3 regions of the Arthrobacter sp. TmtSoilC77 genome follow, and region 2 is predicted to be linked to each of the others. Evidence: predicted binding sites of a transcription regulator. Region 2 holds the regulator's gene; each other region holds the start of a gene.
What was found. The regulator HrcA, encoded in region 2, represses chaperone genes, less so after heat shock. The targets are predictions, from matches to a motif close to TTNGCACTCGNNNNNNNCGAGTGCNAA.
Positions count from the first base shown of each region.

Region 1: AC6I99_RS15430 (FmdB family zinc ribbon protein) is a predicted target of HrcA. The motif match lies at 1,512-1,538, and genes of this name have one in related genera.
Region 3: AC6I99_RS06245 (Hsp20/alpha crystallin family protein) is a predicted target of HrcA. The motif match lies at 1,634-1,660, and genes of this name have one in related genera.

Region 1 covers NZ_AP046050.1:3,346,649-3,349,892, reverse strand. Annotated here, with positions in the region: gene AC6I99_RS15440 (AAA family ATPase) at 1-258, shown strand, start outside; gene cpaB (Flp pilus assembly protein CpaB) at 319-1,110, opposite strand; gene AC6I99_RS15430 (FmdB family zinc ribbon protein) at 1,179-1,451, opposite strand; gene AC6I99_RS15425 (5-formyltetrahydrofolate cyclo-ligase) at 1,608-2,222, opposite strand; gene galU (UTP--glucose-1-phosphate uridylyltransferase GalU) at 2,335-3,244, shown strand, end outside.
Region 2 covers NZ_AP046050.1:2,686,857-2,690,100, forward strand. Annotated here, with positions in the region: gene dnaJ (molecular chaperone DnaJ) at 1-1,123, opposite strand, end outside; gene hrcA (heat-inducible transcriptional repressor HrcA) at 1,174-2,181, opposite strand; gene AC6I99_RS12350 (DUF3097 domain-containing protein) at 2,360-3,211, shown strand.
Region 3 covers NZ_AP046050.1:1,331,045-1,334,288, reverse strand. Annotated here, with positions in the region: gene AC6I99_RS06260 (NfeD C-terminal domain-containing protein) at 1-54, shown strand, start outside; gene AC6I99_RS06255 (hypothetical protein) at 84-461, opposite strand; gene AC6I99_RS06250 (J domain-containing protein) at 458-901, opposite strand; gene AC6I99_RS06245 (Hsp20/alpha crystallin family protein) at 1,128-1,550, opposite strand; gene AC6I99_RS06240 (MerR family transcriptional regulator) at 1,693-2,130, shown strand; gene AC6I99_RS06235 (hypothetical protein) at 2,410-3,054, shown strand; gene AC6I99_RS06230 (FG-GAP-like repeat-containing protein) at 3,174-3,244, opposite strand, start outside.

The sequences.
Region 1 (3,244 bases), 660 kb from region 2:
GATCCAGAGGATGGGACTGAAGCACCAGTGAAAGAACAGGGAACCGGCAACGAAAGCGGCTCTGACGAACAGACCGCAGCCGTAAGCGCCGAAAACGCTGAAGAGTCCGCGGAGACAAAGACTCCTGCGGCGAAGCAAGCCTCCGGTGGCATCTTGCCCACCAAGGCCGCTGAAGACGACCCCCGCCGTTGGGGCGACGAAGGCAACTATGACCATGAGCAGTGGTTGAAAGAGCAGAAGCCACCGCATTGGGGCTGATTGCGTCATCGAATCCAGGCCCGGCAATAGAGATCGACCAAACGCTGGGATTGACCGAACCTAGGGATTGACCAAAACAAAGAAAAGCTTGCCTTGCGTTGATGCGCCGGCAAGCTTTTCTGCTTGTGGAGGATTTGCAGCCACTACCACCAACCCGTCTGTGTCGCTGGTTCCCAGCCATTGGCCGGGTTTACCCCCTTGGGCAGATGTCCATAGGACAGGGACGGAGGCGGCAAGGACTTCAGTTTGCCGGGATTCGTCATATGTCCCGGCGGCGGTAAGTACTACATTCACCAGCTGTCCCGGGGACAGCAGCTGGATGGATGAAGGGTCAGCCATTCGAAGGGGGACCGCAGCTGAGCCTACGGGTGCCCCTGTGAGAAGTCCCGGCCCCAGAAGATTGGATTCAGTGGGAATCTGCCCTTTGGCCAAAGGCGAGGCGAGCTGGCGGCCCACCAGTGAAACGTGATCCAGGAGGGCTCCGGAAATTGCGAGGTCCGGCGGCACACCAACATTGGTGAAGTCTGACTCGGTGAGGTTGGTGCCTGCTGCGAGGTCGTGGGCAGCGACGAGAATGCTGACGCGCTGCTCAGAGGCAGGGGTTAGCTGTTGGACAGTAATGCCTGTGGCGAGGCAGAGCAGCAGTGCAACTGTCAGCCGACGGTTCCGGGTTACCCAGAACTTGAGGCTCTGCCTGCGGCCCAGCCTGATCTGGCGATGTGGCCCCTGCTTCCGGAGGAGGAAATGGCCAGCCGTGGTTGTGGGCTTGTTCCGGGGGCCATCACGGCCCCGGACAGGGGGACTGGGGCGTTCGCGGCGGGGGACTGGGGAAGTGGTTGTCTTTAGTGGCATGACGCCACGTTAGCCACCGGGCCCGGCCACCCAACAGCGGCCGGGTGCCCTATGTGGAAAAGTGCTGGCTAACTGGCAGCGGCTGCGGCCGCCGGTGCAGGCGTGGCAGCAGGGGCCGGAGTCGCCGGGGAGGAGGGCGCGGCGGAGACGGTGCTGCCCTTGGCATCGCGCGAATCCGTGCGGTAGAAGCCCGAGCCCTTGAAGACAACGCCGACGCTGTTGAACTTCTTGCGGAGCGCGCCCTGGCATTCAGGGCACTCCGTCAGGGAGCTGTCAGAAAAGGACTGGACGATGTCAAAGGCATGGTCACAGTCTTTGCAGGCGTATGCGTATGTGGGCACTGAGTTCCTCCTTCAGGACAAAGTTCAGGTCCTGCGGAGCCATGGCGGAGAATCTCCGCATTAGCAGTCGCAGGGCCTGAGTGCCAATTCTATCATCCGCATCCGGCTCGTTCGCTATCTCCCAACTGCATATAAATGCGGGACTTCACGTATGGGTCAATCGAGATCACTCCCGCGGCCAAGCGTGATGATTCCTGAGGGCGTCAGCACCTCCGGCACCGGCCGGTCAAAAGGCTCTGCGGGGATAGCTCCCGAAGGCAACACATCGTCGTCGTACACCACTGCAATGGTGGGTGGCCGCCCGCCGGAATTGTCCAGGCCTTGGAGGAGCCGGTCGTAGTAGCCGCCACCCTGTCCGATGCGGTTGCCATCCCGGTCGACGGCCGTGGCGGGCATGAAGATGCCCGCAACAGAGCTCACCACAGCACTGTCCAAACGTTCGCCTTCGGGTTCGTCGATGGGTGCGTAGTCGGACCGGACGAAGGCTGTCTCCGGCGTCCAGTACACCCAGCTCAACTGGCGGCCGGCCTCGCAGACAGGAAGCAGGACCTGGTGGCCGGCGTTGTGGAGCCCTGCGATCAAGGGCATGGTTGGGGGCTCGTGGGAGACGCCCACGTAGATGGCGAAGGTCGTGGGCGATCCGGCCGAAATTTTCCGGGCCCAGGCCAAGCCGTGCCGTGCAATTGATTCGCCGGCCTGGGCTACAAGCTCCTTGGTGAGGCTGCGCCTGTACAGGCGTCGGCTGCTGCGGATGTCTTCCTTGGATGCCATTTTTGTCCGATCATGAGATTCCCGCGGGCCACCGTGGTGTGCCTAAAGCAGCAAATCCGCTCCAGTTCAGGGGCTGTTTCTGCGTCTTGCCACGGCGGGGGTTTACCCGTTGATGTATTCCTTCCGTTACATTAGTCCGGTGACTCTCGATAACAATGCTGTCCGTAAGGCCGTCATCCCCGCAGCGGGTCTTGGTACCAGGTTCCTCCCCGCCACAAAGGCGATGCCGAAGGAAATGCTGCCCGTGGTTGACAAGCCAGCCATCCAGTACGTCGTCGAAGAAGCGGTGAAGGTTGGCCTGCACGACGTCCTGATGATCACCGGGCGCAGCAAGCGCGCCCTGGAAGATCACTTTGACCGTGTGCCGGCGTTGGAAGCAACGCTGGCAGAGAAGGGCGATACTGCCAAGCTTGAAGCCATCCAGTCCGCCACCAACCTGGGTGACATCCACTATGTCCGCCAGGGCGATCCCAACGGTCTCGGCCATGCAGTCCTTCGTGCAAAGCAGCACGTCGGGCATGAGCCTTTTGCGGTCTTGCTGGGCGATGACCTCATCGATCCCCGTGAGGACCTGCTGAGCGAAATGATCGCTGTCCAGCAAAAAACCGGCGGTTCCGTTGTTGCCCTCATTGAAGTTGAGCCTTCCAAGATCAGCGCCTATGGTTGCGCCGACGTCGAGGATAGCGATGAGGACGGCTACGTCCGCATCAAGCAGCTCGTTGAAAAGCCGTCCCCCGAGGAAGCTCCATCCAACCTTGCGGTGATCGGCCGTTACGTTCTCCATCCGGCAGTGTTTGACGTCCTGGAAAACACCGCTCCCGGACGTGGCGGAGAGATCCAGCTGACGGATGCCCTTGAAGTTCTGGCTGCCGGGGAAGGCGAAGGCTACGGCGTTTATGGCGTTGTCTTCCGTGGACGCCGCTATGACACCGGTGACAAGTTGAGCTACTTGAAAGCCTGCATCGAGTTGGCATGCGAACGCGATGACCTGGGCCCCGAGCTCCGCGAGTGGCTGCCCACCT
Region 2 (3,244 bases):
GGTTACCGAGCTTGTCCCGCAGCTTGGCGAACATGCCGCCGCTGGCCACGAGTTTGCCTTCGCTGAACTGCTCGCCCCGCAACTTGGCAAGCTGCTGCAGAAGCTCTTCCTGTGCCGGATCCAGCTTGACCGGCGTCTCAACGTGCAGGTGCACCTTGAGATCGCCGCGACCGTAGCCCCTGAGGTGGGTAACGCCCAAACCGCGGAGCGTGATGACCTCGCCGGACTGGGTGCCGGCCTTGACGTCGATCTCCTGGGGCCCGTCAAAAGTTTCCAGGCTCAGTTCCGTACCCAAAGCAGCGGCCGTCATCGGAACGCTCAGTGTTGCGTGCAGATCGTCGCCTTCACGGATATAGGTGGAGTCACTGTTGACGCGGATCTCTACGTAGAGGTCGCCGGCAGGTCCGCCTGCCGGTCCTGCTTCGCCCTGGCCGGAGAGCTGGATCCGCGTACCCGTGGCAACACCGGCAGGTACCTTGATGGTGAGGGACCGGCGGCTACGGATGCGGCCCTGGCCGTTGCACTCATTGCAGGGATCCTTGATGACAGTACCGAAGCCTTCGCAGGAACCACAGGGGGCCGTGGTCATGACCTGGCCCAGGATGGATCGAACGGCCCTCTGGACCTGGCCACTGCCGCCACAAATGTCACAACGCTCCGGGTGGGTGCCCGGCCGGCAGCAGCTGCCATCACACGTGGGGCAAACCACTGCCGTATCAACTTCGAGCTTCTTGTTGACACCGAACACGGCGTCTTTGAGGTCGATGCGGACGCTGATGAGTGCATCCTGGCCCCGACGCACACGGGAGGCTGGTCCAGCGTGTCCGCCGCCACCGCCGAAGAAGGTGTCGAAGATGTCCTGGAAGGCAAAGCCTTGGCCTGAGTAGCCGCCGCCGAAGCCGTTGTCAGTGCCATTCTCGTTGCCGGTGGCATCGTAGACGCGACGCTTCTGGGGGTCGGACAGCACTTCGTAAGCATGCGTCACGGCTTTGAACTGCTCCGCGACATCCTCCCCGGGGTTGACGTCCGGGTGAAGCTTTCGCGCCAACTTGCGGTACGCCTTTTTGATCTCTTCCCCGGTGGCTTCCGGTGAGACTCCCAAAACGTCATAGTGGCTGCTCAAAGTCGGTATCTCTTCCTTGTTGTAAAGCGGTTCTTACCTCGGGGCTGGCGTCAGCCGCCGAGAATGCGGGAAAGGTAGCGGGCCACGGCGCGCACGGCAGCCATGGTGGTGGGATAGTCCATCCGGGTTGGTCCGAGGATTCCGACCTTGGCTCCGGAGCCGTACCCCGTTGCCACGACCGAGGCCTCGGCCAGGCCATCGTAAGGATTCTCGCGTCCGATGCTGACTGTCACGCCGCGGGGATCATCCCCCATATCGGACAACAACCGGAGCATGACAACTTGTTCCTCAAGAGCTTCCAGCACTGGCCCGATACTCAACGGGAAATCCACATTGGAGCGGGCAAGGTTGGCTGTTCCGGCCATGACGATGCGCTCTTCACGGCTGGTGTCGCTCAAAGCCTGGAGACCATGGGCAAGATGCTGCGCGAGTGCGCGAAGGTCCGGCGGGCACAGCGCCACGACGGATGGCAGCACCTGCGGCAGCAGCGCCAGCTGGGTTCCCGCGATACTGCCAAGGAAGCGGGAGCGCAGGGCCATCAGGGCCTCGTTGCTGACATCGGAGCCAGCCTCGATGACCTTCTGGCCAACGCTTCCTGTATCTGCGATGAGCACCACCAGCACCTGCTTGGGCGCCAGGAGGACAAATTCAACGTGACGGACAAGTGCGCGGTTGGAGTGCGGGTACTGTACGACGGCGACCTGGTTGGTCAGTTGCGACAGGAGCCTGACGGTGCGCTCAAGGATGTCATCGAGGTCGTCCGGCCCTTCCAGCAGCGAGTGGATGGCTCGACGCTCCGCGGCGGACAACGGCTTGACCTGCGAGATCCTGTCCACGAACAGCCGATAGCCCTTGTCCGTTGGGATCCGGCCGGCACTGGTGTGCGGCGCCGCGATCAGGCCCTCTTCTTCAAGTACGGCCATGTCGTTTCGGATGGTGGCGCTTGAAACGCCGAGATGGTGCCGCTCCACAAGTGCCTTGGATCCAACCGGCTCACGGGAATGCACATAATCCTCAACAATTGCGCGCAGTACTTCAAGCTTGCGTGGCTCACTCATTGCAACACCTCCTGACGACTGTCCCGGCCTGTGTAGGACCGATAGCTTTTCGGACCAATACTTAGCACTCAACATGCCCAAGTGCTAACAAGTCTAGTATGAGCCAGCACGTTGCTAGCATTGAAACCGCCCGCGGGAGTTATTCCCAGCACAACCAGCACAAAGGGGTATGAAGTCCTTGGCTTTCGATACGTGGGGCCCGCAGGATCTGTCCGCTCCTGCCAAACGCCAGCTCCCCGAGGTAGCCGTCCAGCGCGGGATGGTCCTTGAAGACGTCCAGTCCGGCTGGGTGGGCGAAGTCACCCGCGTGGAGAAATCGGGGGGAATGCACATCGTCTCCCTTGAGGACCGGCGTGGTAAAACCAAGTCCTTCCAGCTCGGATTCGGTTTCCTGCTTGAAGGACAGGCCATCCGCCTCATGCCGCCGGCGGCAAAGGCTCCTGGTTCATCTCTGCAGCCGGGTCGAACGGCATCCGGGTCCGTCAGGGTCCTGGGCCAGCGTGCCCAGGTGGCCAAGGCGAGCCGTATTTGGGTGGAAGGCAAGCACGACGCCGAACTGGTGGAGAAAGTCTGGGGCGATGATCTCCGCATTGAGGGCATCGTCGTAGAGCCGCTGCACGGCGTGGACGACCTCAAGTCAGCGATCGCAGAGTTCTCCCCTGGGCCCGGCCGCAGGCTTGGGATCCTGGTAGACCATCTGGTAGCGGGCTCAAAGGAATCACGCATCGCCGCAGAAGCCATGACGGTGCCCGGAGCCACCGGAAACGTGCTGATCGTCGGCCATCCGTACGTAGACGTCTGGCAAGCGATCCGGCCAAAAGTGTTGGGTATTGAGCGGTGGCCGGACGTTCCACGAGGCACTGACTGGAAGACCGGAATATTGACCGCTTTCGGCTGGCCGCACGAAACCGCCGAAGACATTGGACTCGGCTGGCAGCGCCTGCTTGGTGCGGTCCGCACCTACGCCGATCTGGAAGCCTCGCTGCTGGGAAGGGTGGAGGAAGTCATCGATTTCCTCACCACTGCCTGACGGTCTTGTCCTGAATTTACGTTTCCTGAACGC
Region 3 (3,244 bases), 1.4 Mb from region 2:
CCGCCCCAGACCGTCTACGTCGACGAGCTTCCGGATGTACTTCGGGAATCCTGACGTGGGGACTGGGCCGACAATGCAAAATACTAGGGCTGCGGTCCGTAGATGAATTCCTTGGCGTGATGGACTGCCTTCTTGAAGGCGTCGTTACGCAACGAGACCTGCTCTTTGCTCCCACCCTTTCCGGGTTCGATGAACGTAGTTGGCCCTGGGCGGAGGATCCAAATATCCCCGGCCGGCGGAAGGTAGAAGACGCCGAAGGACCGATGTTCGGGATCGTCCGTCCAAATGGGAACCACGGCCACAGCCGCACCAGTATCAACATTGATCCATTGAGCGCGCGGCATGGGCTGCTCGTGGACTTCCGGGTCCAGGAACGGCGCGGTGCCCTTTCCCCAACGATTCTCGAATCGCTCGTAGAACGCGGGCATCAGATGGCTGTCGTACGAGCGCCAGGCACTCATAAGTATCTCCTTCGGGCTTTGGGCGAGGGGTATCCGGGGTTCGTCCCGGGCAGTGGTTCCCAGTGGACCGGGCCGAACACGAGAGGCTGCTGATCCTTTTGACTGGCAGCGGGAGTAGCCGGCGTCTTGTGGACGCGGACCTTTACCGGCTTCCCGGTGGAACCGCTGGGCCCTGACGAGCCGGCCGACGAGCTACCCGCTCTCCGGCTGTGGTCGTACGCACTCCGCTTCGCCGGATCCGAGAGCACAACATACGCCTGCATGATGGCGTGCAGTTTCTGGAGGTCGGCCGCCTTGGTGGTGTCGCCGTCGTCGGCCTTTTTGCGGGTATCGGGGTGGTGCGTGCGGAGCAGCGAGCGGTAGGCGTGGGTGATTTCACGGGCTGTCGCGCCGGGAGCCACGTTCAAGATCGCGTAGTAGTCGGGTTGTTTGGTGCTCACTGCTGGTTCCGGATAAGTGCTGCGGATTTGGCGATGGCCCCCGGCATGGGCCGGGGGCCATCAATCGGGAGACAACGTCGGGGACCGCGTTTCATCTGCACGACAAGTGCTGTGGCGTGGCGCGAAGCCTGCGCCCATCTGTTCCGATGCGGTCGGTCTGAAGCTCCCGGCCTGACGCCCCGCTGGTCAGCCACCCCCGGGTGGAGCTCCAACGGGGCAGCTTTGGTTAGGCGTTGATCTCCTGCCGTTGGCTATTGGAAGAAATCTCGATACGCCGCGGCTTTGCCTTCTCGGCGACGGGGATGCGGAGTGTCAGCACACCTGCGTCGTAGCTGGCCTGGATGCCTTCGGTGTCCAGGGTGTCACCCAGAATGAGCTGCCGGCTGAAGACGCCTTGCGGGCGTTCGGCGGCAATCATCTCGGTGTTCTCGCCCGCAGGCGACTTACGTTCTGCCTTAACCGTCAGGACGTTGCTTTCGACGTCCAGTTCCACCGAATCAGGCGTGACGCCCGGCAGATCGAAGGCAACAATGAATTGCCCGTCCTCCTGCCAAGCATCCATCGGCATGCCGGCAGGCCTTGCTGTTGTGCCAAAAACCTGTTGGGCGAGCCTGTCGAATTCGCGGAACGGGTCTGTGCGCATCAGCATTTGGTTCTCACTCCTTCAGATCTTGATGCGGTTTTGTTGTTCTGCCAGCCTTCCAGATCTGTGTTGGCTGGTATAGATTTTTTATAGCACTGGTGAGAGAGTGGTGCAAGAGGTTTTTTCAAAGATTTTTTGAGAGGTTTGCATGGCTGGCGATGGTGACACCGAGCGTCTGGATCACGACGGCGGTACGCCCGCGGAGGCGGACGGCGCTGCCGCACGTGACGCTGCGGACCGGGACGGTCGTGGCGTCTACGCCATTTCCGTTGCGGCCGAACTGGTAGGCACCGGGCAGCAAAACATTCGGCAGTACGAGCGCAAAGGGCTCCTCACTCCTGAAAGGACCGACGGCGGCACTCGCCGCTACAGCGAACAGGACCTTGAGACCCTCCGGAGGATTGGCGCGCTCCTGGACGAAGGCCTGAACCTGGCCGGGGTGAAGCGCGTGCTGGAGCTGGAGGCCGCAAACCGGGGACTGACGGAGGACAACCGGGGCCTGGCCGACGACAATCGCGAGCTCCGGGCGGACAACCGCGGGCTACGGAAGGATCTGAAGCGGGCGCGGGGTGGGCAGGCTGGATAGGCGCAACCTATCCGCCCTATTCCAAGGCGTAAGCCCTATCAACACCCCCGTGCAATCAAAGGGTCTTCCGACGTCCGGACCACTTGCACACGTAACAAAGCGTGGCTCAGCGCGGGTTCCCATAATCCTAGGAAGACCGCAGATATGGTGATCCTCAGCGGAAAAGTTGCCAATGATATGACTGATTCGCGGTGACTCTGTCGTCGGCAGACGGTGTTGGTTCGAGACCAGGGCAGAGTGCGGAGATCACTCCAACTCGCATCTAAAGAAGGAAGAGCAATGCGTAAAGCACTCATGGGGGCTTCCCTTATTCTCGGGATCACGATGGCGCTCACCGCCTGCGGTGGCGCCATCGCAAGAAACACCCCATCAGAATCGGCCAAAGCGTCCGACGAGCCGGTCACCGCTCCAACTGCCACACCAGTAGCCACTCCCAAGTCCACGCCCTCGCCGACAGGCAACGCCAAGTCTGCACGTGGCAATTTCATCGCTGGTCTCGGCGACATTGGAACGTTCAGCAACCAGAGCAGCAAGAAGGTCACTACCAAATTCACTGTGGACAGCATCCTCGACACAGTCTGCACTGAGCCGTATTCCCGGCCTGCGGAGAATGGCCGGATTATCGCCGTTGCCATGACCGTAGAGACCACCCCGGAACTCGCACAAGATTCCTTCCCAAAGCACTTGGTGTCCGCGCACGATTTCAAGTTCATTGCAGCCAATGGCACGACCTTCAACGGTAGTCTGGGCACCACGGCAACATACTCTTGCATCGACGATGCACTTGAATTCCCGAGCGGTGGCATGGGACCCGCTGAAAAGGTGTCGGCCAGCGTTGTACTCGACCTTCCACCGGGTGCCGGCACCCTCGTTTACACGGGCGGCGCATACACCGGCCCGTTCTTTGAGTACCCCATCAGCTAGCGATTTCCATTGAGCGGCCGGTTCCAGAATTAGTCTGGGACCGGCCGCATTTTTAAGGGCTCAGTGTCAGAAACTCGCCTCGCATGAAGTGTGGATCTTTCCTATTTATCGACGTTCGCCTAAAGAATCGCTGTCATCCCGTTCCACCCAGTCCCAACACGGGAAGCCGAAGGCCACCAGGATCCGCCTT